One region of the Arthrobacter sp. UYP4 genome, then DNA from elsewhere that is predicted to be linked to it. Evidence: riboswitches for the same ligand, from Rfam matches in the RefSeq annotation. Region 1 holds a riboswitch; each other region holds the start of a gene.
The links. Region 1 has a riboswitch for S-adenosylmethionine ahead of AC0Z9V_RS11570 (LLM class flavin-dependent oxidoreductase). Riboswitches for the same ligand answer to the same signal wherever they lie in the genome.
Positions count from the first base shown of each region.

Region 2: linked by a shared signal. The riboswitch ahead of AC0Z9V_RS02335 (ABC transporter substrate-binding protein) and the one ahead of AC0Z9V_RS11570 (LLM class flavin-dependent oxidoreductase) in region 1 are both predicted to bind S-adenosylmethionine.
Region 3: linked by a shared signal. The riboswitch ahead of AC0Z9V_RS01095 (AmiS/UreI family transporter) and the one ahead of AC0Z9V_RS11570 (LLM class flavin-dependent oxidoreductase) in region 1 are both predicted to bind S-adenosylmethionine.
Region 4: linked by a shared signal. The riboswitch ahead of AC0Z9V_RS08405 (ABC transporter substrate-binding protein) and the one ahead of AC0Z9V_RS11570 (LLM class flavin-dependent oxidoreductase) in region 1 are both predicted to bind S-adenosylmethionine.

Region 1 covers NZ_JBXAVU010000002.1:630,000-637,145, reverse strand. Annotated here, with positions in the region: gene AC0Z9V_RS11585 (GNAT family N-acetyltransferase) at 1-171, opposite strand, end outside; gene AC0Z9V_RS11580 (SpoIIAA family protein) at 372-749, opposite strand; gene AC0Z9V_RS11575 (SDR family NAD(P)-dependent oxidoreductase) at 877-1,635, shown strand; SAM riboswitch class IV at 1,850-1,963, shown strand; gene AC0Z9V_RS11570 (LLM class flavin-dependent oxidoreductase) at 1,999-3,387, shown strand; gene AC0Z9V_RS11565 (SDR family oxidoreductase) at 3,579-4,232, shown strand; gene AC0Z9V_RS11560 (DUF222 domain-containing protein) at 4,395-6,488, opposite strand; gene AC0Z9V_RS11555 (DUF2848 domain-containing protein) at 6,742-7,146, opposite strand, start outside.
Region 2 covers NZ_JBXAVU010000001.1:500,561-507,706, reverse strand. Annotated here, with positions in the region: gene AC0Z9V_RS02350 (dipeptide ABC transporter ATP-binding protein) at 1-1,704, opposite strand, end outside; gene AC0Z9V_RS02345 (ABC transporter permease) at 1,701-2,624, opposite strand; gene AC0Z9V_RS02340 (ABC transporter permease) at 2,621-3,553, opposite strand; gene AC0Z9V_RS02335 (ABC transporter substrate-binding protein) at 3,554-5,215, opposite strand; SAM riboswitch class IV at 5,356-5,484, opposite strand; gene AC0Z9V_RS02330 (VOC family protein) at 5,634-6,059, opposite strand; gene AC0Z9V_RS02325 (DUF427 domain-containing protein) at 6,256-6,801, opposite strand; gene AC0Z9V_RS02320 (hypothetical protein) at 6,855-7,146, shown strand, end outside; gene AC0Z9V_RS02315 (pyridoxamine 5'-phosphate oxidase family protein) at 7,143-7,146, opposite strand, start outside.
Region 3 covers NZ_JBXAVU010000001.1:237,964-245,109, forward strand. Annotated here, with positions in the region: gene pgsA (phosphatidylinositol phosphate synthase) at 1-70, shown strand, start outside; gene AC0Z9V_RS01080 (sigma-70 family RNA polymerase sigma factor) at 93-917, opposite strand; gene AC0Z9V_RS01085 (hypothetical protein) at 1,184-1,405, shown strand; gene AC0Z9V_RS01090 (acyl-CoA dehydrogenase family protein) at 1,451-2,701, opposite strand; gene AC0Z9V_RS01095 (AmiS/UreI family transporter) at 2,810-3,427, opposite strand; SAM riboswitch class IV at 3,467-3,578, opposite strand; gene pdxS (pyridoxal 5'-phosphate synthase lyase subunit PdxS) at 3,828-4,742, shown strand; gene AC0Z9V_RS01105 (GNAT family N-acetyltransferase) at 5,002-5,715, opposite strand; gene AC0Z9V_RS01110 (M3 family metallopeptidase) at 5,744-7,146, opposite strand, start outside.
Region 4 covers NZ_JBXAVU010000001.1:1,789,843-1,796,988, forward strand. Annotated here, with positions in the region: gene AC0Z9V_RS08385 (sugar ABC transporter ATP-binding protein) at 1-240, shown strand, start outside; gene AC0Z9V_RS08390 (ABC transporter permease) at 237-1,268, shown strand; gene yjfF (galactofuranose ABC transporter, permease protein YjfF) at 1,268-2,281, shown strand; gene AC0Z9V_RS08400 (aminodeoxychorismate lyase) at 2,339-3,217, shown strand; SAM riboswitch class IV at 3,325-3,442, shown strand; gene AC0Z9V_RS08405 (ABC transporter substrate-binding protein) at 3,607-4,524, shown strand; gene AC0Z9V_RS08410 (amino acid ABC transporter permease) at 4,535-5,305, shown strand; gene AC0Z9V_RS08415 (amino acid ABC transporter ATP-binding protein) at 5,302-6,039, shown strand; gene AC0Z9V_RS08420 (energy-coupling factor transporter transmembrane component T family protein) at 6,125-6,922, opposite strand; gene AC0Z9V_RS08425 (ABC transporter ATP-binding protein) at 6,919-7,146, opposite strand, start outside.

The DNA.
Region 1 (7,146 bases):
GCCCACTCCGTGGCCCTCGACGTCCTCGTCCACGACGGTGTGCGTGAAGACGATGGTGTCGCCGGAGCGTTCGTAGACGGCGACGCCCGCCGGTTCCCCGTCGAGGCTCGCCGTGTAGCGGCTCTCGTCCTCGTTGTTGCTGACCTGGATCTCGTTGTTTCCGGTACTCATGTTTGTCACTGTGGCACCCGGCCTGCAGGGCGGTCAACGCCCAGGGGTGCGTTGTGCCGCCCGGCGCAGCACGCGCGCGACACCGCTGTCCATGGCTGCCGTTCCGCGATGTGGGAAGGATGTCCTGCGACGGATCCGGACGCCGTCGTGCCGTGGCGCTGCGCGCCCGTCGTGCCGTGGCGCTGCGCGCCCGTCGTGTCCTAGTCGCGTGGGGCCGGCGTGAGACCCTGCCGGACGGAGCTTCCGTTGAGCAGCCAGGCGACGGCGTCCGCCTCGGAGGTGAAGAAGCGCGTGTCGGTGGGGGAGCGGTGGGAGAAGCCGGACATCACCTCGTCGACGGCGTCCTCACCCACGAGTGCCACTCGCGAGAAGCCGCGGTAGGCGGCCATGCCGACGCGTGCCTCGGGGGTGATGCCGGTGATGCCGTGCATGTGCACCAGCAGCGGCAGTGTTGCCGGGCCGTGGAACTCGGCCAGGGCGCGAGCGGCGGCAACAGCGTGAGGATGGGTGATCTCGACACCGCGCCTCCACCGCAGCCACAGGATCCCCTTGTCGAGGTGGGCGCTGAATGGGTCCATCGTGGTCCTTACCGGAGGAACAGGGGCAATGGTGTGTCAGCGTAGCAAGGTGCACCCCCGAAGTCGGCTGCGCGTCCACGGTATGGTTCTCGTTCCGGGCCTCTGGGTAGCAGGTAGCGTCTCGTTCATGACACTGAGCATTCTGGTGACGGGAGCAAGTCGCGGTATCGGTGCGGCGATCGCCCACGAGCTCGCCGGCCGGGGACATCGCATCTGCGTGCACGCCGGTCGCGATCTGCAGGCCGCCGAGGCCGTCCGGGAGGCGTTGCCGGGTACGGGACACGCCGTCGGGATCGGGGACGTCGCCGATCCCGAGGCGTGCAGGCAGCTCGTCGATGCTGCCACCCGGGACCTCGGCGGGATCGATGTGCTCGTGAACAATGCGGGCATCTTCGAGGCGCATCCTGTCGACACGGTGTCCTTCGAGGACTGGCAGCGAGCATGGCGCCGGACGCTCGACGTCAATCTGGTGGGGCCGGCGAACCTGGCCTGGCTGGTGGCGCGCCGGCTGCTCGACCGGCCGTCGGGGCCGAACGGCGGACGGCTCATCAGTGTCGGATCTCGAGGCGCCTACCGTGGTGAGCCCGCCACGCCGGCCTACGGTGCGAGCAAGGCGGCCCTGCACTCGATGACGCAGTCCCTCGCCGTCGCGCTCGCACCGCACGGCATCCTCGCTGCAGCGGTGGCGCCCGGCTTCGTCGAGACGGACATGGGACGGACCGTGCTCGACGGCCCCGGGGGAGATGCCGTGCGTGCCCAGAGTCCGTTCGATCGCGTGGCGACCCCGGAGGAGGTGGCGCAGGCCGTGGCCTGGCTCGCCACCGATGCGCCGCTGTGGGTCAGCGGCACCGTCGTGGATGCCAACGGGGCGTCCTACCTGCGCTGACATCGCGCTGCGTGGAATCGCGGGTTTCGAGCGTCGAGCCAGGGACCGCGATCCGGGACCGGGGACAGCTGTGCGAGGCCCACCCTGACGAAACGACGGCGCACGGTTCCGACGCCGGGTTCCACCGTGCGCCAGGAAAGGCATGCTGATCGTGACGCTCTGTGACAGGTGCGTCTGGACGGTGATGCAGGCGGGCCTCTACGCTCGTCAGCAGAATCAAGAGTTCCAACGCAAAACCCTGGTTTGTTGGACGGCAACCCTCTCGCTGTAGTGGGGTGCCCCAGGTGAGGATTCGGCCCGGGCTGCACCAGCCGGGCAAGTATGGCGCTTCCCCACGGCAGTGCCCCGACGTGAGGACCTCCCATGCCCGCATCACCGCGCCGTATCCGCTTCAACGCCTTCGACATGAACTGCGTGGGCCACCAGTCACCCGGTCTCTGGCGCCATCCGGAGGACCAGTCGTGGCGCTACAAGGACCTGCGCTACTGGGCCGATCTGGCGAAGACGCTGGAGAAGGGCCTGTTCGACGGCATCTTCATCGCCGACGTCCTCGGCACCTACGACGTCTACGGCGGATCCAACGAAGCGACCCTGCGGCAGGGTACGCAGACCCCGGTCAACGATCCGTTCCTGCTCGTGTCCGCCATGGCACTCGTCACCGAACACCTCGGGTTCGGCGTCACCGCCGGCACCGCCTACGAGCACCCGTATCCGTTCGCGCGCAGGCTCTCCACGCTGGACCACCTCACCAACGGCAGGGTCGGCTGGAACGTGGTGACCGGTTATCTGCCCTCCGCCGCGCGCAACATGGGCAACGAGGACCAGCTCGAGCACGACGAGCGCTACAACCACGCGGATGAATACCTCGAGGTCCTCTACAAGCTGCTCGAGGGATCCTGGGAGGACGACGCCGTCGTGCGTGACCGCGAAACCGGTGTGTTCACGGACCCGGCCAAGGTGCACGACATCAACCACGACGGCACCTACTTCACCGTCCCGGGCATCCACCTCAGCGAGCCCTCGCCGCAGCGCACCCCCGTCATCTTCCAAGCCGGAGCGTCCTCGCGAGGGATCGCCTTCGCGGCAGGCAACGCCGAGGCGGTCTTCGTGGGTGCACCGACCAAGGAGATCCTGAAGGACGTGGTGAAGAAGATCCGCGACGCCGTCGAGGCCGAGGGTCGCGACCGCTACTCGGTGCGGATCTACACGCTGCTCACCGTGATCACGGACGAGACGGAGGAGAAGGCCCAGGCGAAGCACGCCGAATACCAGAAGTACGTCAGCTACGAGGGAGCGCTCGTGCTCGTCTCCGGCTGGTTCGGTGTGGACCTGTCCGTCTACGGCCCCGACGAACCGCTCGGCGCCGTGAAGTCGAACGCCATCCACTCCGCTGTGGCCACCTTCCAGAAGGTGAACGACGACGGCGCGCCGTGGACCGTGCGGGACATCGCCGAGTGGGCGGGAATCGGTGGACTGGGTCCGAGGATCGTGGGGTCGGGCAAGCAGGTCGCGGACGAGCTCCAGGCGTGGGTGGAGGAGACCGACGTGGACGGATTCAACCTCGCATACGCGATCACACCCGGATCCTTCGAGGACGTCATCACGTATGTGGTCCCGGAGCTGCAGAAGCGCGGAGCGTATCCGACGGAATATGCCGAGGGGACGCTGCGCCAGAAGCTGTTCGGCAAGGGCGACCGGTTGCCTGAGGAGCACCGCGGCGCGAGCTTCCGCCTTCAGCCCGTCCGTCCCTGACGCATCGCGTACTGGCCTTCCGGGTTCGTTCTTCGACTGAGTAGAAGCTGGCCCGGCATCTGCCCGGCATGTCGGGCGGCAGCGGGGAATAGGCGTGCGCTGGGGGCTGAACACCTTCGAATGGGTGGCCAGCCCCCACGACCGGGGACTAGCGTCGGAACCAAGACATCCGACGACCAGAAGGAGTTCCCATGTCACGCGTAGCCATCATCGGTGGGCACGGAAAAGTAGCGCTGCACCTCACGAAGATCCTCACGGGCCAGGGTCATCAGGTCAGTTCGATCTTCCGCACCCAGGACCATGCTTCCGACGTCGAGCAGGCGGGCGGCACGCCCGTGGTGGCCGACGTGTCCGAGCTGTCGGTGGCGCAGATGGCCGACGTCTTCCGCGGGCACGACGCCGTCGTGTGGTCTGCCGGTGCCGGTGGCAGCAGCCCCGAGGCCACGTACGCCGTGGACCGGGATGCAGCGATCCGCTCGATGGATGCAGCACAGGAAGCCTCGGTCGGACGGTACGTCATGGTGTCCTACCTCGGCGCGAGCAAGAATCACGGTGTGCCCGAGGACAACGGGTTCTTCCACTATGCGGAGGCGAAGGCTGCTGCGGACGAGCACCTGCGCAACTCTGAACTCGCCTGGACGATCCTCGGCCCCGGTGCCCTCACCACTGATCCTGGTACAGGGAAGATCGAGGTCTCGGACAAGCCACAACAGGACTCAGTGCCGCGTGAGGACGTTGCGCATGTTGCCGCAGTCGTCCTCGGCAACCTCGGCACGGTGGACAAGACCATCCAATTCAACAGCGGCGAGACGCCGATAGCGGACGCCATCGAGGCTGCTCTCTAGGACTGTGCCGGCACTATGCGGACGGCCCGCGGGGTAAGCGCGCCGTCCGCATAGTAGCCCCTGTGCTGTTCAATAACGCTGTTCAGTAACGCTGTTCCATAACGCGGTTCAATACCGCTGCCCAGTACTGCTGGGTCAGTGCCGCCGTGTTGGGCCGGTGATTCAGCGCCGCGGGTCCGGGTCGGTGTGGGTGTAGCTGATCGTCTGTTCCGGTCGCTTGTCGTGCACAATTCTTCCGGCTTGCCGGTAGGTGTTCTGTCGGGGCGTGCCCGCCCGGCCGGGGTTGCCAGGGGCGTGGAACCAGGGGATGCCGTTGCGCGGTTCGACGGTCCAGAGGCCCTGGTGGATGACGTGGTGGTGCCGGGTGCACAGCAGGACGCCGTTGTTGATGTTGGTCCCTCCGCCACGGGACCACGGCGTGATGTGGTGTGCTTCGCACCAGCTGGCGGGAATGGTGCAGTCCGGGAAGGCGCAACCCTTGTCCCGGGCGACCAGTGCCCGTCGAAGGTGGGGTGGAAAGAGCCGTTGGGCTCGTCCGATGTCGAGGACTTGGCCACTGCTCCCCAGGACGAGAGGGATGAGGTCGGCATCGCACGCCAATGTCCTGATGGTCCTGGCGCTGACTTGTTCGCTGAACACTCCATAACCGGCATGACCCGTGTGCCCGCCCTGACTGATCTGACCGGCATGACCCGTGTGCCCGCCCTGACTGATCTGACCGGCATGACCCGTGTGCCCGCCCTGACTGATCTGACCCGCATGACCTGCGTGCCCGCCCTGACTGATCTGACCCGCATGACCTGCGTGCCCGCCCTGACTGATCTCACCCGCATGACCTGCGTGACCGGCCTGGCTTGAATCAGCGGCATAGCCTGGATCACCGGCATGGCCTAGATCACCGGCATGGCCGGGGCGCTTCACGTGCTGGAGGTCGCCGATCAGGTCTTTGTAGTCGATGGTGACCATGACCTGGGGGCGGTGTCCGCCGGTCGCGGGGAGTCCCGTGGTGGTGAGGGCAATCCTGCAAGCCGTGACGAGCCCATCGAGAAGTGCCTGGGCCCTCGTCGGTCCGTCGTGACGACCGTGCAAACCGGAGCCAAGATCCGAGCCGTGATCCGAGCCGGAACCCGAGCCGGAATCGGCACCAGGATCGGAGTCTGGACTGGCGTTCGGGCCAGGTCTGCCTCCGGCACATGTGCCGTCCGCTGCACCGGTAGATCCGGTGACTCCTGCGTCATCGCTCTGGCCCTGGAGCACCCGCGGGTTGGTGGCAGTGTTCATGACGGTGGCGAGGTGTTCGTATTGTTCTTCCGTGGCGCCGATCTCGAGCACGTGCAGTCCGTGGCGTCGGCCTTTGAGGAAGACGCCCTGGCGTGCGTGCAGTACCTTGTCCGAGGGTTCGGATCCGTCCTGGTCGAGCGTGTCCTCCCAGCGGCGTGCCAGGACCCGGAGGATGTCTTCGTCGGATTCGATGGCCTGCTGGGTGAGGTGGTGTTCCATCGCGTCGAGCTGGTGGGGTGCTGCGAACGATTCCACCCGCTGCAGCGCCTGGCACACGATCGTGGCGGCCCGGGCGCTGACCAGGCACGCACCTGTGGCGGCGCCCACGATCTCCCGACGGGGTGGCAGTGGCGCTCCGGTCGGCGAGATCCCGGGAAGCAGTACCTCGGCCAGCCAGAGCCGGCGTCGGGCTTCGGCGCGGCTGATCCCGAGGGTCGCGCGCAGGAAGTCCGCGCAATTGCGGAACCCACCGTCCATGATCGCAGCCCACCCGGCACCCCTCGAGCCGACCGGCGCTGCACCGGAAAGCGACGCTGCACCGGAGGACGCGGTGGTGGGCAAAGCTTCACGGACGGAAGCGGCCACGGACGAAGCGTCACCCGGCGACGTCGTGTCGAAGGAGCGGGAATCCGAGGTGGCCGTATCGGCCCACCGGGGAGAGTCGGCGTCCATCCGGACGGCCTGTTCCGCCCGGGCCAGCAGGGACGCTGTCCCGGACGAGGGCTGGGAGGAGGGGTGGGATTCCAACTCCACGGCTGCGGCGTAGTGTTCACCTGCCAGGCGGGCGGCAAGGATCTGCAGATGGTCCACGACCCGTGAGGCGTGCTCGACGTCGATGATGACCTGCAGCGCTTCCGGCCCGGACAAGACCCGGTCGTGTAGGTCCAGGTCACGGGCCCAGTCGGTGAGCGCTGCGCAGGCCGAGTCCGCCGGACGGGGGGTCCGCGCAAAGTGCTCGATCGGGGCGATGGCCATACCCCAATTTTATCGAACGTGCGTACTATTCATGGTGGCTGGGAGCGATTGTGGAGGAATAGTCGACCCGCGTTATCCACATAGATCTTGGTGCTCCGTCTCCCATGAGGAGATGCGGCACCCGACGAATCCGGCGGAGCCCGAGCCCCGCCCGAACCCCGCCCGAGGCTCGGGCGAGCCCCGCCCGAGCCTCGCCCGAGCCCCGCCCGGCGAATCTAACGGAGCCCGGGCGCCGCCGCTGCGTCCGGGAGGCCTAGCCGATGGGCTCGGGCATCGGCACGACGTCGTAGTCCACGCCGATGGTGAGGCCGGTGACCGGATCGGCCATCTCGACGCGCCAGGCCGCGGCGAACTGGTCGACCCCGTGGATCATGGGGACGGTGCCCGAGATGAGGACCGTCCCTGAGTCGCGCAAGCCCATGTCCGCCAGGACCTCGAGCCAGTAGTCGGGTGACAGCAGCGCACCGAGCGAGCTGTCCTGGATGAGCTCCTCGCCGGACTCGGTGCGTACCCAGGCACGCAGGGTGATGTCGTCGAGGTGGTCGCGGACGTCGTCGAGCCGCCACGCGGTGCGTCCCAGCACGTCCGGGCTCGCGTTCTTGCTCCAGGCCACGCCGTGGACTTCGAGGGCTCGGTCGGTGTGGTCGCATGCGACGGT
Region 2 (7,146 bases), on a different contig from region 1:
CTGGGGGATGGCGTTGATGAGCTGTCGCGTGTAGTCGTGCTGCGGGGCATCGAAGACGTCGTCGACGGGGCCGTGGTCGAGGATGGCGCCGTCCTTGAGGACGAGGACCTCGCTGCTGACGTGCTGGATGACGCCGAGGTCGTGGGAGATGAAGAGGTAGCTCAGGGAGAAACGGTCCTGCAGGTCCGTCAGGAGGTCGAGGATGCGGGCCTGGACGGTGACGTCGAGGGCGGACACCGGCTCGTCGCAGATGATGACCTCGGGATCGGCCGCGAGGGCACGGGCGATGGCGACGCGCTGCCGCTGGCCCCCCGAGAGGTCCAGTGGGCGGCTGCGTGCCCTGTCCGCGGGAAGGCCGACGAGGTCCAGGAGTTCGAGGACCCGCGCCGCGAGGGCGCCCCGGGGAGTGCCGGCGGCGGCAGCTGCCTGCCCCACGACCTGACGGACCGTCTTGCGCGGGTCGAACGACTGCAGCGGATCCTGGTAGATCATCTGGACGGACCGTCGCGCCGGGAGGTCCCGGGAGGCGCGGTGCTCCTGCCAGGTACGGCCGTGCAGTCGCACGGCACCCGTGTCGGGCGCCTCGACGCCCAGCGCGATGCGCGCCACCGTGCTCTTGCCGGAGCCCGACTCGCCCACGATGCCCAGGGTGGTCCCAACGCGGAGGGCGAAGGACACGTCGTCGACCGCTGTACGTCGGCGCCCGTCGGGCCCGGGGTAGCTCTTGCCGATGCCCTCGACCGTCAGCAGTCCCGGCGGGGACGTGGCTGCGTCGTCCCGGCTGCCGACCTCCGTGGACGTCGTGGCCGGCGTTCCGGGTCCGGGGACGGACCGGGCACCTCGCGTGAGTCGGGAGCCGCGCGACGTCCTCGACGGGATGGCGGCCAGCAGCCCCTGCGTGTAGGGATGCCGGGGATCCTGCAGGACGGCCTGGACGCTGCCCTCCTCCACGATGACGCCGTTGCGCATCACGGCGACGCGGTCGGCGAGGTCTGCGACGACCGCGAGGTCGTGACTGACGACGAGCATCCCGGTCCGGGCGCCCTTCAGCTGTCCGAGCAGCCGCAGGACCTGGGCGGCGATCGTCGCGTCCAGCGCCGTCGTCGGCTCGTCCGCGATGAGGAACCGGGGCCCCGCCGCGATGGCGGAGGCGATCAGTGCCCGCTGGCGGAGGCCGCCCGACAACTGGTGCGGGTACTGGCTCGCGCGGACCTCGGGTTCCGGGACACCGACGGACGCCAGGAGCTCCACGACGCGTCGGCGACGCCCCGTGCGGTCGAGGGTGCTGTGCAGGCGGAGGACCTCGCCCACCTCAGCGCCCACGGTCCGCAGGGAATCGAGTGAGGACAGCGCGTCCTGCAGGATGAAGCCGGCCTCCCTGCCCCGCACGCGGCTCCACTGCCGTTCTCCCCACCCCGACGCGTCCCGGCCGTCGAAGCGCAGGCTGCGGGATCCGACGTGGGCGCCGGGTCCGGTCAGTCCCACCAGGGTCCGGGCTGTCACCGACTTGCCGGATCCGGACTCGCCGACGAGCGCCAGGCATTCACCCGGCCGAATCGCCAGGCTGACGTCCCGGACGACCTCCCGCCGGTGGACACCACGGCCGAAGGAGACCGTCAGTCCGTCGAGTTCGACGACGGGCGGCGCCGCTCCGGCCGGTGCGGCGATGGCGGCGGCGGGTGTGAGGATCGGTGTGGAGCTCATGCGAGCCTTCCTTCGGAGCGGCGCCGGAGTTCACGCCCGACGACGGTGATGGACAGGACGGTGGCGACGAGGAACGCTGCGGGGATCGTGATCATCCAGGGGGCGTTGGAGATGAAGTTGCGCCCCGCCGAGAGCATCGCACCCCACTCGGGGGCCGGGGGAGGCGTGCCGAGTCCGAGGAAGCTGAGGGACGCACCGGCACCGATGGCGGATCCCACCCCGATGGTCGCCAGAACCAGCACCGGCTTGATGACGTTCGGGACGATGTGCGTCAGGACCACGCGCCAGGCGGGCAGCCCCAGCGTACGGGCCGCCTCGACATAGCCGGAGCGCCGGACGAGGTGCGTCTGCGCCCTGGTGATCCGGGCGTAGTAGGCGATGCTGCCCGCCCCGATCGCGAGGATCGCATTCTCCGTGCCGCCGCCGATGATGCCGATGACCACCAGAGCGAGCAGGATCTCCGGGATGGCGAGGGTGACGTCGAGGAAGCGCATCACCGATGCCTCGACCAGGCGCCCGTTGAGCCCGGCGAGGAGACCGATGGCCGTTCCGCCCAGCACGCCGATCGCCGTCGCGCCGAGACCGATGTACAGCGAGGTGGCAGCACCGTGCACGATCCGGGAGTAGTTGTCCGCGCCGGAGTCGTCGGTACCGAACCAGGCCGTCCCGTTCGGCGCTTCGAAGCTCCGGGAGGGATCCACCGCGTACGGATCGGCCGGGGAGAGCAGACCCGGTGCCAGGACCGCCGCCGCGAGCCACAGGAGGAAGGCCGAGGCCAGCAGGATGCCGGGCCTGATGCGTCGCGCTCGCCGGGCGCGGACCCCGCGGTGGACGGGGTGGACGGGGACCGTAGGAGAAGCCGGAGGCATCGGCGCCAGGGGAACCGCGTCGGGGGGAGCAGTGCGCGAGGTGATGCTCATGCCGTCACCACTTTCGGGTCGATGAGCGTGTAGAGGAGGTCGATCACCAGGTTGACCACCACGTACACCGCGGCGGAGAGCAGCACGATGCCGATGATGACGGGGAGGTCCTTGTTGTAGACGGAGGCCAGTGTCAGCGAACCGATGCCCTGCCGGCTGAACAGGGTCTCGACGATCACCGATCCGCCGAGGAGCGCGGCGACGACGAATCCCGACATCGTCATCACCGGGATGGCGGCATGCCGGAGTGCGTGCCGCACACGCACCGGGAGGTCGCGCATCCCGCGGGACCTCGCCGTGAGGATGAAGGGTTGCTCCAGGACGTCCTCGAGTTCGTTGCGGAGGACCTGCGAGAGCGTCCCGAAGACGGCGAGGCCCAGCGTGAGCGCCGGCAGGACCAGTGCCGCCACGCCCTGGTTGCCGCCGATCGGGAACCAGCGCAGCGAGAACGAGAAGACGATCAGCAGGGCGAACCCGATGATGAAGGTCGGTGTCGCGGCGAGGACCACTTCGACGCCGGAGACGATCGACCGGATCCAGTTCGCCCGCTGCGCGGACAGGACGGCGACGGCGAGGGTCAGCGGGAGGGCGACGGCGACGGCGGCTGCCGCGAGCGCTGCCGTCGCGCCGATCTGCTGGCCGATGGCATCCGTGACGGGCAGCCGGAGCCGGTAGGACTGGCCCAGGTCACCCTGCAGCAGGTTGCCGAGGTAGCTGCCGTACTGCACGATGAACGGCTGGTCGAGGAGGTAGTCGCTGCGGACCTGGGCAAGGGTCTCGGCCGTGGGCCGCGCGTCCGGACCGCCGAGGATCAGCAGAGCGGTGTCGCCCGGGATCAGGTAGACCGCGAGGAAGGTCAGCGTTGCCGCGCCCCAGAGCACGCCGATGCCGACCAGCAGGCGCGTGAGGATGCGTCGGAGGATCGGCACCTACTCCGCCTTCCACGCGTAGGTCAGGACGGGCACGGGGTGGGACGTGTCGACGGCGACATCATGGACCGTCTTGGCGTACGCGAACTGGCTCGGATTCTCGTAGAGGGGCACGCCGGGCACGATCTCGAGCAGCCGGTGCTGCGCCTTCGAGTACGCTTCCTCAGCCTCGGCTCCGTCGTCGGACCCGCGGGCCGTCAGGAGCAGTTCGTCCAGGGCCGGATCGTCGACGTAGGACGAGTTCTGGCCGATCCGTTCGCCGGTGATCTCCGAGGAGTGGTACCGGATGAACAGGACGTCGGTGGTGTTGGTGTGCCACACGCCGGCCAGCGCGTCGTAGTCACCGGCGTAGCGCAATTCGCTGAGCTGCGCCTGCGGCAGCTGGATGATCTGGAGGTCGAAGCCGACCTTGCGGGCCTCGCCCTGCAGTTGGACCAGCAGGGGACTCGGCGTCGAGCTCTCCACCGTCGGTACCTCGACGACCAGCCGTCGGCCGTCCTTCGTGCGGAAGCCCTCGCCGTCGCGCTCGGACCAGCCTGCGTCGTCGAGCAGCTGGTTCGCGCGCTCGGGATCGTGGGTGAGCGTCCCCTCGACGGTCGGGTCGTAGTACTTGCTCTCCTTCGAGAGGAACCCGTCGATCGGCGTGTAGGTGCCGAAGCCCAGGCTCTCGGTGACCGCAGCGGTGTCCACGGCGGCGGCGAAGGCCTGGCGGACGGCGAGGTCGTCGAACGGCGCGCGGCTGAGGTTGAAGCTCAGCACGTAGGGGCTGCCGGTGCGGGGGAGGTTCTCGTAGGTGAAGTTCGGGTCTGCCTGGACAGCCGCCGCGTTCTGGGGCGCGAGGTTCTCGGTCAGGTCGTACTGCCCGGAGACGAGGGACTGGTGCCGGATCACCGGCTCGCCGACGAGGGTCACCTCGACGCCGTCGAGATATGCCTCGCCGTCACCCTCGAGCCACTCCGGCGCCCAGTCGTAGCCCTCGCGCTTCGTGTAGGTGATGCTCTGGCCCGGCTGGTAGTCCGCGACGGTGAAGGGGCCGGTCCCGATCGGCTGCTGGCACAGGGTCTCGGGAGCCTCCGCGATGGCCTTGCCCGAGTTCATCCCGAGCCAGGACTGCGCGAGGGTGTAGAGGAACGGGGTGTAGGGGTATTCGAGGTGGGCCTCGAAGGTGTACTCGTCCAGGACCGTGCCGTCCACGTAGGGGGCGATGTACGCGGCGGCGAGCGGTGACTTCGTCGCGGGGTCCCGCATGTGCTCGAAGTTCTGGCCGAGGACCTCCGCGTTCCACGGCGAGCCGTCGCTGAAGGTGACGCCCTCCTTGAGGTGGAAGGTGTAGGTCCTGCCGTCCTCCGAGATGTCCCATGATTCCGCGAGGTAGGGCGCGATGTCCCCGTTCTCGTCCAGCGTCACCACGTTGTCGTAGATCAGGCGTCCCAGGAACTGCTGCTGGGTCGCCGAGATGCCGTGGCCGTCCAGGCACCCCGGTTCGGCCGAGATCGACACGTCCAGGACCCCTCCGGACACGGGCTCACCGGCCGTCTCCGAGGTGGAGGCCGCCGGTCCGGCGCAGCCACTGACAAGGGCCACCAGGGCAACGGCCGATAACGTGGTGAGCCGGCGGACCGGCCGGTGATTCCGGGCAGGGGGAATTACGGATGCATTCATGGAGAATTCCTCTTGAGGGGTCCGGTGCCGCGCACGGCGGAATTCACCGGAAAAGGGGAGAAAGGAGCAACAGGATGCGCTGGACGCGCAGGGCCTGCTAGGGGAGGGGGAGGGCGTTACAGCTCACGGGAGTGCCTTTCGGTGTGCTCTTGCCCGCGCCGGACGGGCACTCACGTGCCATGGCGAAGGCCGCTTCGTCATCCGAACCACCCAGGAACATGGGGTTGGTGTGCGGTCCAGTCGGAGCTTTCCGACCGCATCTCTTGAAGCTGAATTCAATATAGGCAGGGAGACGGGCGGTCCTGCGAATAAGAAGAAATATGACCGGGACGTGCGATACCCGCGCATTGTCCCGTCGAATACCTGGCGGACAGGGAATACGACAGCAGGGGAGCCGGTGCCGCACCTGATTCCGGCATCAGCCGATGACGACGGCCCCGTCGTCGTCGATCCGCCAGCCGGGGTTGAAGGCGATCTCCCAGACGACGTCGTTCGGGTCCCGGACCAGGGCGTGGAAGATGCCCCCGAAGGAGCCGTCGCGGGGCTCCTTGAGGATGGTTCCGCCGGCGTCCGCCATCCTGGCCACCAGCCGGCGGACCTCGTCGGGGCTGCCGACATTGTGCGACAGCGTCATCCCGGACGGTCCGGGCGCCGCATCGAGCCCGACGTCCTGCGCGAACTTGTCGGATCGGAACAGCCCCAGGAGCAGACCGGGCGCCACCTGGTAGAAGATGATCTCCTCCGGGACGTCGAGCGCAGGGGACCAGCCCAATCCGCTGTAGAACGATCGCGCGGCGTCGAGGTCGCGGGTGGCGACCGTGACGAAGTGCAGTTGCTGGTCCATGGCGCGAGCATAGTCGGCACGGCCGGTGCCCTGGGCCTTTTCGGACAGGACCGGGGGGTGCGGAGACACTTGACGCCGCGGCAGGCCTGAGACCGCGACGGTTCTCGGCGGGGAAGCCCACGTCACCCCGGGTGCTCAGGTCACCGCCGACGCCACGTGCCGGCGTCGATCACCGCCCGTGACACGACCACCGATGTCACGACCACGGGGTGAGGGCACGTTCCTGCTGCTCGCCGTCGATGACGAGATCGAGCCGCTCGTCGAGGAACGCGACGTAGTCCTGCACCTCGGCCGCGTCACTCAGGGGGTGTTCGTACTGCCACGCGATGTCATCCACCCTCTTGTCTCCCAGCAGGGCGGAGTACCAGGTCGCGTAGCCCTTGTACGAGCACATGGACCGTGTCGAGCTGGGCTCGAGCGGCGCCACGACGTCCTCGACCGGAAGGTAGTACCGGGCGGGCAGGGTCGTCTCGAACAGCATCCGCGCCCGGGTGGTGTCGGCGAGGATGTGTCCGTCGAGCATCAGCTGCACGTGTCGGGAGGTGCCCCGGATGTCGATGCGGCCGTACGGGTCGTGCGGATGGCTGATGATCTCGTCGTCCTCCTCGAACCAGCTGTCGAAGTCGGCGAATGCGAGGATCACGTAGTCGTCGAGGCCGGGGTCGCGTGCGCGGAATCCGGACGCGACGGCCTCCGTTCCAGCGACGCGTATCCCCACCGGCTCGCCCGCGGTCGTGCGCACGTCGAAGGGGGATCCGCGGGTCCAACACGGGAATCGTCGACAGGTCGGGCAGCATGAATCCGACCGGACCGTTCTCGGGTGGCGGTGGGATGCGGGGCGAGATCTCGGCGCGGATGTCCTGGTACGGGACGGCGTACCCGGGCACGACCCTGCGCGGCTCCCACACGAGCATCGCGTGCGTCGTGTCCACGACGGTCTGTCCGCCGAGCGTGGCGCGGACGCGCTTCGCGGTCGGCTCGTATCTCAGCTTCTGGAGCAGTTGCCCCATCACGTCCCGCATGAGCACACCGGTAGCATCGGTGTCGTGGTTGGCCGGGGGTACGGGAGGGCTCGACATGCACTCAC
Region 3 (7,146 bases), on a different contig from region 1:
CCTCGTGACCGTCTACCAGAGGGTGCGGGCCGTCCATCGCCAGTCGCTGGAGGCCAGGCCCGCGTCCTGACGTCGCCGCCGGTACGGGACGGTCAGGACGCCGAGGCGAACGCCGGGCGAGCCGTGGCGTACGTCGCCGCGTGGCCGCGCAGGGGCGTCAGTGCCGAACCGAGCGCGGACAGGTATTCCGCCCTGCGCTTGGGGGAGACGCGCGAGATCGGAGCGGGCGCGGAGCCTGCGGTGTCGGAGTAGTGGGTCGCCAGGCCGTCCTGCAGCAGCCGGAGCGCCTCGGACTTCTGCTGGGAGACGGCCGAGTGGGTGGTCCCGAGCTCCGCTGCCACCTCGGTCACCGATCGTCCCTCGAAGAAGACCTCCTGGATGATGTGGCGCATGCGGGCGGGGAGGTGGGCCACGGCGGCGCGGATGTGCCGGACCTGCTCGTCGGCCAGCAGCGATGCCTCGGGGAGCTGGTCGAGACAGGGGACGATGTCGAGGACGGTCTCGTCGAGCGTCTGGACGGATCGTGCGGCGTCGCCGAGCGCAGCCTGGACCTCGTGCCGGCTGACGCCGAGCGTCATGGCGAGCTCGTCCGTCGTGGGCGTGCGCCCGAGGGAGGCGGCCAGCGTGTCCTGTGCAGCGATGGTGTCGCCGATCCGCCGTCGCGCGGACCGCGGAGCCCAGTCGTTGGACCGCATCTCGTCGGCGAATGCCCCCGTGATTCGGCGCCGGGCATAGGCGCCGAAGGGCACGCCCAGGGTCGGGTCGAAGGAGTCCGCAGATGTGATCAGGGCGATGGCCCCGACCGACGCGAGGTCATCCCGCGAGAGATGCGTGGCGCGGGCGCACAGGGTCGAGACGAGGTACCCGACCAGCGGCAGGTTGTCGACGATCAGTTTTTCGCGTTCGCGAGAATTCATAGCAAGCTCCCCAGCTGCTCAGTGGCCGTGCGGCCCCGGATCGCTCCCGAAGGAGCGGCCGAGGACGGCAGGTGTCTTTTGAAAGCTATCAGCGGGCTCTCGTCACGACTGATCCGCTGGGCCAATCCTGCCCAAAGGCTGAGCTTCGACGGCAGGCGGTGGAGGCGGGCCCGCATCCTTCGCCGTTCCTTGCGCCGGAACCGATGATTCGGCCCCCGGTCGTGCGTCTAAGGGAGGATGACCCATCCACCAGAACAGGACACGCCATGACACCCGGGACACGGTTCCTCCCGACCGATCTGCACATCGTCTCCGAGACGGACCTCCTCCTGCTGCAGCGCAGGACGGCTCCCTCTGCGCCGCTGCAGCGGGCGGTGAGGACGCCGTCGTCGCGGTGGCCCGCTGGGGCACTCGATGCCGTGCTGGACGAACTGGAGCGGCGCGAGGTCTGCCCGGCGCGGCAGGCGGCCGGTGCGCGGCGCGGCTGAGGCCGGGCAGGACGGGACCGCGGGCGGTCCCGTCCTCCAGGTCGCTCAGGGCTTGCCTGCGCCCGGCGCCGCACCGATGGACCACACGCGGGGAGGCACGGTCCCGTTGACGGAGTGGTCGCCGACGATCCTCGCCTTGAACACCCATGGGTTGTGGTTGGCCGCGGTGCGGGCGTTCCGCCAGTGCCGGTCGAAGTTCTTCGACGTGCTGACGCCGGACGCGGCCAGCGCATTGAAGACGTCGGACGTGGCGCGGGTGGCGAGCGCCGACAGGACCACCTGCGCCTTGGCCGTCTCGAGTTCGGCGACGTCGTTCCGGCGCTCGTCCTCGACCTCGTCGGCCAGGAACGCGCCCTCGTAGGCGTGCTGCAGGGCCCGGGCGGCCCGCTCCACGGTGGCATCCGCGGCGTAGGCGGCGGCGGAGACCTCGCCGATGACCTGGAGGATCTGTGGATCGGCAGCGAACGACGGCGCATTCCCGTGGCTGAAGATCCTCGTGCGGTTCCGTACCTCTCGCGCCACGTCCCGCTCGGCCGCGGTGATGCTGCCCGCGAGGACGGCCAGCAGCACCGCCTGGTAGAAGGCCGTCTGGTACTTGAACCGGGTGTCGAAGTCGATGACGTTCCCGGCCTCGACGCGGGCGCGGTCGAAGGTGGACGTACCCGAGCCGGTGGTCTGCTGGCCGAAGCCGTCCCAGTCGTCCCCGTGCGTGACGCCCTCCTGGTGCGTGCTGACCACCGCGATGACCTTGACACCGTTGTCCGTCCGCTGGGCGAACGTGTCGATCCAGTCCGCGAAGATGCTGCCGGTCGAGTAGTACTTCGTGCCGCTGATGCGGAAGTCGCCGTGGGTGCTGCCCGGGTCCGGGCTCACCTTGGTGATCACGTCACCGATGGTGACGGTGCCGACCTCCGTCCAGGAGTTGCCCACGATCTCGCCGTCCACGAAGCGCTGGAGCCATACGTCGCGCTGGGGACCGGCGGACACGAGGCGGTCCTCCACGAACGCGAAGTGGGCGCGCAGCGCCTGGGGGATGTTCGAATCGGCGGCGGCCAGTTCGGTGAGGAGGCGGAACAGCTGCGGGAGCGAGGCGCCGAACCCGCCGGCGGCGACCGGTACCCGCAGTGCCCCGAATCCGGCGTCGATCAGGGCGCGGATCTCCTGCCGGGGGAGCTCGTGCTCCTGTTCGCGGCGCGATGCGCCGTCCGCGATGCGTGCGAAGAGGGGTCGGAAGCGGGCCGCGAGGAGTTCGTAGTCGGCGTCCGCGGTGGGATGGGTGTGCGTCAGGGTGGTCATGGTGGGCCTTCCGATCGGGCTGGGAGTGGGGCTGGGAGTGGGGCTGGGAGTGGGGCTTGGAGTGGGGCTGGGAGGAGAGGTGGCAGGACGGGGGCGGGGGCGAGGAGATCAGGCGTGGACGGCGACCCGGGGGACGGCCGCCCTCGCCTCACGGGAACCGGCGACGCCGGCGCCGACGAACAGTGCGCCGATGACGGCCGCGGCGGCGACGGCGGAGGCTCCGCCGGCCGGCCAGGCCCCGTTGAGGCCGAGGACGGCGGGGATCACGGTGCTGACGGTGCCGACCAGGATCGCGCTCCAGCCGGTGACCCGGGTAAGGCGGACGGCGTCGAGGGCGAGGATCAGGAAGAACAGACCCCACAGCACCGCCCACGCGAGCCAGAGCACCGAGCCGAGCGGGTCGGTGTCCAGCGACGTGGCCGCGAAGACGACGGCGAGCACGGCGACGAGCCCGCAGAACCAGCCGACGCCGGCGGAGCCCAGACCCGCGACGGAGCCGAGACCCACGTACAGGTAGGTGAGCCCGAAGAGGAAGATCCCGCTCGCCGTGCTGAACGCGGCTGGATCCGGCGCCCCGGTCGCTGCGACGACCGTGGCGAGGACGAGCTGGAGCACACCGACCGCGAGATTGAGGAATCCCGCGTCCAGTGGCGGGACCCGGCCGAGGAGGCCGAGTCCGTTGATCAGAAGGGCTGCTCCCGAGAGCAGCAGGCAGATGTACGACATGGATGTCCCATCGACGGGACGCGGAACCGCTGGAGGTCCGCGCCGTGCTTGCCCCGCGCTGATGCACGGGGCCGGATCTTCACCTGGGGCACCCCGCCACGGAGGGGGTTGCCGTCCGACGAGCCAGGGCTTCGCGTCGGAACTCTTGATCTGTGGCTCCGAGCGTAGGCGGCATATCGTCCGCTTTCCAGCAGGAAGACGCGGCATTCCGCCGCGTGACGCCGTGTGACGCTGCCGGATCGCTGCCGGATCGCTGTCGGATCGCTGACGTGCGCGGTCCCGCGCCGGGGTCCGGAGCCCGCGGGAACGGCCGGGACCGGGGCGGCGGCCGCGACCGGAAGGGCGTCCTGCGGCGGCGTATCATGAAGGGTCAGCTTTTATCTACCTTTAGGGGCAAGTCGTGTCCACCGTTGAAGACAATTCGGCAACCACAGCACAGACCGGCGGCAACCGGGTCAAGCGCGGGATGGCCGAAATGCTCAAGGGCGGCGTCATCATGGATGTCGTCACAGCAGAGCAGGCCCGCATCGCCGAAGACGCCGGTGCGGTAGCGGTCATGGCGCTCGAACGGGTTCCCGCGGACATCCGCGCCCAGGGCGGCGTGTCCCGCATGAGCGATCCCGACATGATCGACAGCATCATCGAGGCTGTCTCCATCCCGGTCATGGCCAAGGCCCGGATCGGCCACTTCGTGGAGGCGCAGGTCCTGCAGTCCCTCGGGGTCGACTACATCGACGAGTCCGAGGTCCTCACGCCCGCCGACTACGCGAACCACATCGACAAGTGGAAGTTCACCGTCCCCTTCGTCTGCGGTGCGACCAACCTCGGTGAGGCACTGCGGCGCATCACCGAGGGCGCTGCGATGATCCGCTCGAAGGGCGAGGCCGGCACCGGCGACGTCTCGAACGCCACGATGCACATGCGCACCATCCGCGCGGAGCTCAACCGCCTCTCCTCCATGGCCGAGGACGAGCTGTACGTCGCCGCGAAGGAACTCCAGGCGCCCTACGAGCTGGTGAAGGAGGTCGCCTCCGCCGGTCGACTCCCCGTGGTCCTCTTCACCGCCGGCGGCATCGCGACCCCGGCGGACGCGGCCATGATGATGCAGCTCGGCGCGGACGGCGTCTTCGTCGGCTCCGGCATCTTCAAGTCGGGCAACCCGGCCGAACGCGCCAACGCGATTGTCCAGGCGACCACGTTCCACGACGATCCGGACATGATCGCCAAGGTCTCGCGCGGTCTGGGCGAGGCCATGGTCGGCATCAACGTCGACGAGATCCCGCAGCCGCACCGCCTCGCCGAGCGCGGCTGGTAGCAGCACAGCACGGGCAGTGCAGAGGACCGCGGCCGGCAGGCCGCGGTCCTCTGCCGTTTCCCGCGGAGGCGGCGACGGCGTCAGTGCCTCGCGGGGCCTCGCGGTCCCCGAGGAGGTCCCCGAGGATGTCCTCGGCCGTCGCCCCGAACGCCCGGGCGCGGTCCCGCCGGGACCGGGCCCACGCACCTCCGACATCACCGTCGGCGGTGGAGGGGGACGCGGCTCGGCTGTCATGCGTCCACCGTCGGGCCGCAGCCGGTCAGAGGTGCAGCGCGTAGGTCCTGCCGCGTCCGAGCAGTGTGAAGCCCCGCTTCGAGAAGAACTCGTAGCCCTGCGGTGTGGCGTTGACGGCGAGGTCCACCGCACCGGCCTGCAGTGCGGCCCGCGCCGTGGCGCTCAGCAGGGCCGTGGCGAGCCCGCGCCGCTGGTGGTCCGGGAGCACCTCGAGGTTGTGGACACCGCCGAGGCGTCGCAGGCCCGTGACGCCGGACGGGTAGAACGAGTACGCGGCTCCGGAGATGCTGCCGCCTTCCCCACTCCGGGTCACGGCATGCCACGCCTGCCGCGGCTGGGAGCGGACCACCCGCAGCTCCTGTTCCAGCGGACCCGAGTAGTCGGGTACATCGGTGGCGAGGACGGCGTCGTCGTCCCCGGGCACGACCACGGCGGCCGCGGGTGCTGCCATCCACCAGGGCTGCCAGCTCGGACCGAATCCCAGACCGGCGAGCTCGACGGGGTCCACCGCGCCGTTGAGCCAGACCCGGACCGAGGAGGCGCCGAGCCGCACCCCCTCGGCCAGGGCGGGCCGCACGGCGTGCGCGCTCACGGACTCCGGGAACATCATCCCCAGTTCGCGTCGCGCGGGCAGCCACACCCACGTGGAGCCGTGCGTCGAGAAGGTCCTCCCGCCCGTCGCCGTGGCCAGCGCCGCGGACCAGGCGGCCTGCAGCCGCTGGCACTGGGCGATGGTCACCATGCGGCTGGACCGCCGGCAGGGCCGGTCATGCGAGCCCGCGGCGGACGAGCAGTGGCTCGAGGTCGGCGTCCCGGCCCCGGAAGGCGCGGAACGCCTCCAGCGGATCGATGCTGTTGCCCCGCGACAGCAGCTCCCGCCGGAAGTGGTCCCCGTTGGCGCGTGTCAGGCCGCCCGAGGACTTGAACCACTCCACGGTGTCGGCGTCGAGCATCTCGCTCCAGATGTAGGCGTAGTAGGACGCCGCGTACCCGCCGGCGAAGATGTGCTTGAAGTAGGAGGTGCGGTACCGCGGCGGAACGGGCGCGAAGTCGACGCCGGCATCGGCGAGGGCCGAGGCTTCGAAGGCCAGCGGGTCCTCGACGACCGTGCCCGGCGGGATCGAGTGCCAGGCCAGGTCCAGCAGGGTGGCACCGAGGTAGGCGGTCGTCTCGAATCCCTCGCCCCAGGCGCCGGCGGCGTGGATGCGGTCGATGACGTCCTGGGGGAGCGGTTCGCCCGTCTCGTGGTGACGGGCGTAGTTCGCGACGATCTCCGGCCAGAGGATCCACATCTCGTTGACCTGCGACGGGTACTCCACGAAGTCGCGCGGCACCGACGTGCCGGAGAACAGCGGGTAGGTGACGTCGGAGAACAGGCCGTGCAGTGCGTGGCCGAACTCGTGGAACATGGTGACCACCTGGTCGTAGGACAGCAGGGTGGGCTCGCCCGCCGCGGGCCTCGAGATGTTCAGGTTGTTGATGACGACGGCACGTGTGCCCTGGAGCCGCGACTGGTCCACGAAGGAGTTCATCCAGGCACCGCCGCTCTTGGTGTCGCGGGTGTAGAAGTCGCCGAGGAACAGGCCGAGGCCCGAGCCGTCCTCGTCGAAGACCTCCCACACCCGCACATCGGGGTGGTACCCGAGAAGGTCGGGGCGCTCGGTGAACGTGAGACCGTACAGCCGGGTCGCGGCGTAGAACACTCCGTCCTGCAGGACGCGCTCGAGTTCGAAGTAGGGGCGGAGGGCGTCCAGGTCGACGTCGAACTTCGCCTTCCGGACCTTCGAGGCGTAGTAGGCCCAGTCCCACGGTTCGATCGGATGGCCGGCCTCGGCCTCCAGCTCTGCGGCCTCGGCCCGGGCATTGCGCACGGCGGGGGCCGCGAGTTCGCGCATCCGGTCCATGATCGCGTCCAGCGACGGGGCGGTCTGGTTGTCGGTCGCTGCCGAGGCGTGCGTGTCGAAGCCGAGCAGGGCTGCGCGCTCGGCGCGCAGGGTCGCCATGCGGGTGGCGATCGCGAGGGTGTCGGCGTCGTTGCCGCGTGCGCCGCGGTCGACGGCGGCCTCGTGCAGGCGACGGCGGACCTCCCGGTCGGTGAGTGACTCGAGGGCCGGCTGCGCCGTCGGGAGGATCAGTGTCAGCAGGTACCTGCCGTCGTGGCCCGCGTCGG
Region 4 (7,146 bases), on a different contig from region 1:
ATCCTCGACGAACCCACCAGGGGCATCGACATCGGCGCGAAGACGCAGATCCAGAAGCTCATCAGCACCCTCGCCTCCGACGGCATGTCCATCATCTTCATCTCGGCCGAGCTCGAGGAAGTGCTCCGGCTGAGCGATCGGATCGCCGTGCTCAAGGACCGGGAGATGGTCGCCGACCTGGCCAACGACGGAGTCACCATGGAAGACGTCATGACGATCATCGCGGGGACGAACGCATGAACGCCCTCCTGAAGCACCGGCTGACCTGGCCCGTACTCGCACTGGTCCTCCTGCTCCTCCTCAACCAGCTCTTCCGCGCCGACTTCCTGGCCGTGCGCGTCCAGGACGGGCACCTGTTCGGGAGCCTCATCGACATCCTCCGGAACGGTGCACCGACGATCCTCATCGCCCTGGGCATGACGCTCGTCATCGCATCGCGCGGTATCGACCTGTCCGTGGGAGCCGTGGCCGCCATCTCCGGGGCGGTCTCCTGCACCTACATCTACAACTCCCCGGATCCCTCCTCCTTCCGCACGGCGGCGGTGGCGGTGGTCATCGCCGTGGCGGTGGGACTGGCCCTCGGTCTGTGGAACGGCTTCCTCGTCTCGGTGGTCGGCATCCAGCCCATCATCGCCACCCTCGTCCTCATGACGGCCGGGCGGGGACTGGCGCAACTCGTCACCGACGGCCAGATCATCTCCGTGTCCAACGACTCCTACCAGGCGATCGGCGCCGGATTCTTCCTCGGCCTCCCGATCTCCATCCTCATTGCGGCGGTCGCCTTCGGCGTGGCCGGGCTGCTGACGCGGCGTACCGCCCTCGGAACGCTCATCGAAGCGGTGGGCATCAATCCGGTCGCCAGCAGGCTGGCAGGGCTCAACGCACGCAACATCACCTGGACCGTCTACGTCTTCAGCGGTCTGTGCGCAGCCGTCGCCGGCCTGATGATCAGTTCCAATGTGACGGCCGCGGATGCCAACAACGCCGGTCTCTACATCGAGATGGACGCCATCCTCGCCGTCGTCATCGGAGGAACCTCCCTGGCGGGGGGCCGGTACAGCCTCGTGGGTACCCTCGTCGGCGCCCTGATCATCCAGACACTGACGACGACCGTCTACACGCTGGGGATCCCGCCCGAGGTCACCCTGGTGTTCAAGGCGCTGGTCGTCATCATCGTCTGCCTCCTCCAGTCCAGCAAGGCCCGGGCGCTGCTCGGCCGGCGCCGGCGTCCCGTGACAGAACAGTCCGAAGTGAAGGTGTCCATCTGATGTCGGTCCTCACCCGCACCCCGGCGCCGCTGAACCGCAGCCGGATCAGCCGCCTCCAGGGCAAGGCGCGCTACGCGCCGGCACTCGCCACGACCGGGTTGTTCCTGGCGATGTTCGCCGCCGGCGCCGTGATGTACCCCGGGTTCCTCTCCGGCCAGGTGTTCCTCAACCTCCTGATCGACAACACCTTCCTGATCGTCCTCGCCGTCGGGATGACGTTCGTGATCCTCACCGGCGGGATCGACCTCTCGGTCGGATCCGTCGTCGCGCTCTCCATGATGATCGCCGCAGCACTCCTGCAGGCCGGGTGGAACCCGATAGCCGTCATCGCCCTCGTGATCCTGACGGGTGCGACCTTCGGGCTTCTCATGGGGCTGGTCATCCAGGTCTTCGAGATCCAGCCCTTCATCGTCACCCTCGCCGGGCTGTTCCTGGCACGGGGCCTCTGCTACATGATCAGCGTCGACTCGATCACCGTGACCGACCCCTTCTTCACCGCGATGGCCCAGGCGAGGATCCCGCTGGCCGACAGGCTCTTCATCTCCCCCGGCGTCGTGATCGCACTGGTGGTCGTCGCCGTCGCCTTCTACGTCCTGCACCAGACCCGCTTCGGCCGGACGGTGTACGCGATCGGCGGCGGCGAATCCTCGGCGCTGCTCATGGGACTCGCCGTCCCCCGGACCAAGGTCCTCGTCTACGGGATCAGCGGGCTGTGCTCGGCGGTGGCCGGGATCCTCTTCTCGTTCTACAGCCTTTCCGGGTACAGCCTGGCGGGCACGGGCCTGGAACTGGACGCGATCGCCGCGGTGGTCGTGGGCGGCACGCTGCTCACCGGAGGATACGGCTACGTCCTCGGCTCCCTCGCCGGGGTGCTCATCCTCGGCATCGTCCAGACCTTCATCTCCTACGAGGGGACGCTGAGTTCCTGGTGGACGCGCATCGTGATCGGCGCGCTTCTCCTCGCCTTCATCCTGCTGCAGAAACTCTTCACGCGGAAGGCCAGACTCACCTGACGGCCCCGCCGCACCGGTCCGCCCCGCTCCCGCGACCCAGCCGATACGCTGGAGCGCATGACTGTTCTCGTGTTCCTCGACCCGGCCCACGACGACGGCAGGGTCGTCGACGCGTCCCAGCCGCAGCTCCTGGCCACCGATCTGGGCGCCACCCGCGGTGACGGCATCTTCGAATCGCTCCTCGCCGTCGGAGGATCCCCCCGCAAGGAGCAGGCGCACCTCGCGAGACTCGCGTCGTCGGCCGCGGCCCTCGACCTGTCGGTGCCCGACGCCGAGGCCTGGAGCCGTGCCATCCGCACCGGCCTGCGGGAGTTCTCGGCAGCGGAACCGGGTGAGGACCATGCCGTCGTGAAGCTCGTCGCCACCCGCGGCGTCGAGGGTGCCGGCCGGGCCACGGCCTGGGTCTCGGTGGCACCCGTTCCGGCGTCGACCCTGGCGCAGCGGGAGGCAGGCCTGAAGGTGCTGTTCCTCGAGCGCGGCTACGACAGCACGGTGGCGCAGCGTGCTCCCTGGCTGCTGATGGGGGCGAAGACGCTCTCCTACGCCGTCAACATGGCCGCCATCCGCCATGCGAAGGCGCACGGCGCCGACGACGTCATCTTCATCTCCTCGGACGGGAAGGTCCTCGAGGGCCCCACCTCCACCGTGCTCCTCGCGTACGACCGCGACGGTCGGAAGACGCTCCTCACGCCGCAGCTCGAGAGCGGCATCCTGGCGGGCACCTCCCAGAGCGCACTGTTCGCCGCAGCCCGGGAACAGGGGTGGGAGCTCGGCTACGGACCGCTGGAACCGCACCACCTCCTCGACGCCGACGCCGTGTGGCTGATCTCGAGCATCCGGCTCCTCGCGCCGGTCCTCTCGCTGGACGGCACGGAGCTCCGGACCTCCGCCGCCCTGACCGCAGAACTCACCGGACTGGTGGATCGTTTCGTGTAATCTCCACCACAAAAGGGCCCCTCCGGGGCCCTTTGCTACGTCAAACACCACTTTCCCGGCATCCGCGTTTTGACCCGACGCTTCGTGCTGCCCTACCGTTTTCCTGAAATCAAGAGTTCCAGCCATCGGCCCTGGCCGGCTGGACAGCAACCCTCTCCCGTAGTGGGGTGCTCCAGGTGAAGATTCGGCCGCCGGGCCAAGTCCCCCGGTTGGCAAGTACGGCGTCGTGCGGCCTGTCCCGAGGTAGACGGAGGACACCACCGCCACAGCGCGCACAGCCCAGAACAGCGAGCGTGTCACCCAGCAGCCAGCAGCCTCCCCCTGCCGCCATCCGGCATCCCCGAACACCCAGCGCCCGCACCCGGGCCGGCATCGAAATGAAGGACACCATGAACATCTCCCGCAAGGTCCTCGCTGCACTCACCGTGCCGCTCCTCGCCCTGACCGTCTCCTGCGGCAGTGACAGCGGAAGCACGCCCACCGAATCCGCCGACGCCCTGGCCGGCAGCGACCAGCAGTCGCTCGACCAGTACACCACCGAGGACACCACGCCGATCGACGAGATCGACACGTCCGGGCTCGGCCTCATCACCGACGGCACCCTGCGCGTCGGCACGCTCTCGGACGCCCCGCCGAACATCTTCCTCGAGGACGGTGTCTTCACCGGCTACGACAACGAACTGCTGCGCGCCATCGGCGAGAAGCTCGACCTCGAGGTCGAGTTCGCCTCCACCGACTTCTCCGCCCTCCTCGCGCAGGTCCAGAACAAGCAGTTCGACGTCGGGTCCTCCTCGATCTCGACGACGGCGGCCCGCCGCGAGAACGTCGGCTTCACCAACGGCTACGACTTCGGCTACATGGCCGTCGTCACGAAGAACGGCTCCTCGGTGAGCGGCTTCGACTCCCTCTCGGAGAGCACCCGCATCGGCGTGGTCCAGGGCACCGTCCAGGACGACTACGTCTCCAATACCCTCGGCCTCGAGCCCGTGCGCTTCCCGGACTACAACACGGTGTACGCCAACGTGAAGAACGGGCAGGTGGACGCCTGGGTCGCCCCGTCGCAGCAGGCCACCGGCCAGGTGAAGGAGGGCGACGACACCACGATCGCCGAGACCATCATCAACACGGAGAACTTCACGGCGTACGCGGTCAACAGCGACAACCAGCCCCTCATCGACGCCCTCAACTCGGGCCTCGACGCGGTGATCGCCGACGGCACCTGGTCCGAGCTCACCAAGGAGTGGTACCCGGACCGCGAGATGCCCACCGACTGGAAGCCCGGCAGCAAAGCCGTGGACGTAAAGTAGCCGGCCCTGCATGGATGCCCTCGAACAGCTCGGCAAGACGTTCTTCGACTGGGAGGCGATGGCCGCGGTCCTGCCGGACCTCCTGACCGTCGGACTGCCCAACACCCTCCTGCTCGCCCTGGCCTCGGGGATCATCGGGACGATCGTCGGCATGCTCCTCGCGATCATGGGGATCTCCCGCAACCGGGTGCTCCGGTGGATCGCACGCATCTACACGGACATCTTCCGCGGCCTCCCCGCCGTCGTGATCATCCTGCTCATCGGACTGGGCCTCGGTCCCATCCTCCGGCAGGTCACGGGCAGCACCAGCCCCTACCCGCTGGGCATCCTCGCCCTGTCGCTGATCGCCTCGGCCTACATCGGGGAGATCTTCCGCTCCGGCATCCAGAGCGTGGAGAAGGGTCAGCTGGAGGCCTCGCGTGCGCTGGGCTTCAGCTACGGCGCATCCATGCAGCTCGTGGTGGTGCCCCAGGGCGTGCGGCGCGTGCTGCCCGCCCTGGTCAACCAGTTCATCTCGCTCATCAAGGAGTCGTCGCTCATCTACTTCATCGGCCTCGTCGCCAGTGAACGCGAGCTCTTCCGGGTGGGCAACGACGCCGCGAGCAACACCGGCAACCTCTCGCCCCTGATCGCGGCCGGCGTGCTCTACCTCTGCCTGACCATCCCGCTGACGCACCTGGTCAACTTCATCGACACCAGGCTCCGCGTGGGCAGGAAGCAGAAACCGGAACCGGACGAACTGGCCGCGGTGATTCCGACGAGCGGAGGAGCGAAGGCATGAAGACCATCGAATCGGGAACACTGACGGGCAAGGGCCTGCACCTGTCCTTCGGCTCCAACCACGTGCTGCGCGGGATCGACCTGCACGTGGAACGGGGGACGACGGCGTCGGTCATCGGGCCGTCCGGCTCCGGGAAGTCCACCCTGCTGCGTGTCCTCAACCGGCTGATCGAACCCGACCAGGGCGATATCCTGCTCGACGGCCGCTCCGTCCTCAAGGACAACCCGGACGAGCTGCGCCGCCGCATCGGCATGGTGTTCCAGCAGTTCAACCTCTTCCCGCACAAGACCGTGCTGGACAACGTGTCCCTGGCGCTGCGCAAGCTCCGGAAGATGTCCGCCGGCGAGGCACGGGAGAAGGCCCTCGCCCAGCTCGACCTGGTGGGCCTCAAGCACAAGGCCGACGTCCGGCCGGGCAACCTCTCCGGCGGGCAGCAGCAGCGCGTGGCGATCGCGCGGGCGCTGGCCATGGACCCCGAGGTGATGTTCTTCGACGAGGCCACGTCCGCGCTGGACCCGGAGCTCGTGAAGGGCGTCCTCGCCCTCATGGCGGACCTCGCCTCGGCGGGCATGACCATGGTCGTCGTCACGCACGAGATGGGCTTCTCACGCAACGTCTCGGACACCGTGACGTTCATGGACGGCGGCGTCGTCGTGGAGTCGGGACCACCGTCCGCGATCTTCGACGACGCGCAGACGCCCCGCCTGAGGTCGTTCCTCTCGGACGTCCTCTAGCGGTCCTGCCGGGGCCGGGATCCGCTCGCATGCCACAGGGGCTCCGCATCCGCGGAGCCCCTGTGGCATGTCCGGCGCCTCCCGGTCAGGAGAGGAGGAAGTTCCAGGTCCCGGCCAGGACCGCCGCCGCTACCGCGCCCGCCGCGACCACGAGCCCGACGGCGGCGACGCCGAGGTCGAGGGACGAGAACGTGCTGGTCCGCGCCCAGGTGCGCGTCGCATCGCCGAAACCGCGCGCCTCCATCGCCGTCGCGAGCCGCGTGGCACGCCGGATCGCCTGGACGATCAGCCCGAAGGACTGCCCCAGCAGATTCCGCGTGCGCGCGACGACGGAGCCGTCCGAACCGATGCCCCGCGCGTGGCGTGCCAGTCCGAGGGACTCCCACTCCTCCAGGAGCAGGCCCACGAGCCGCAGCGAGGCCAGCCCGCCGAGGACGAAGCGGTGCGGCAGGTGCAGCTTCTGGGCGAGGGCGTCGGCCAGGTCCGTGGGGTCCGTGGTGAGCAGGAGGAAGATGCCGGGCAGCGCGAGCGCGAGCCCCCTCAGCCCGACCGCGACCCCGGCCGCCACCGAGCCCTCGGTGAAGAGGAACGGCCCGACGTCGATCAGTACCGTTCCGCTCTTCTCCGCGAGCAGCGCGGTGCCGTAGGCGCCGATCGACGCCGCGACCAGCAGGGGCCAGATGCGCCGGGCGAGGCCCCACGCACTGATGCCCAGCAGCGGCATCAGCGCGAGCTCGCAGGCCAGGACCACGGCGGCACTGACCCAGTCGATGCTCGCCATGAGGGCGAGCGTGATGACCGCGGCGGCGAACAGCTTGGACACGGGGTTGGCGCGCAGGAGCGTCTTCCCGGTCAGCACCGGGGTCAGGTGATCGGTGCTCATCGGGCCACCAGCCGTCCCGCCCCGTCGGCGATGTGCAGGGTCCTGCCGCCGAGGGCGGCGATGAAATCGGCGTCGTGCGTGACGGAGACGACGGCCACGCCGTCGTCGATCAGCTCGCGCAGCAGGGTGACGAGTTCGGCCCAGGTCCCGGCGTCCTGGCCGAAGGTGGGCTCGTCGAGGATCAGGAGGCGCGGGGCCGTGGCGAGCATCGTCGCGACCGACAG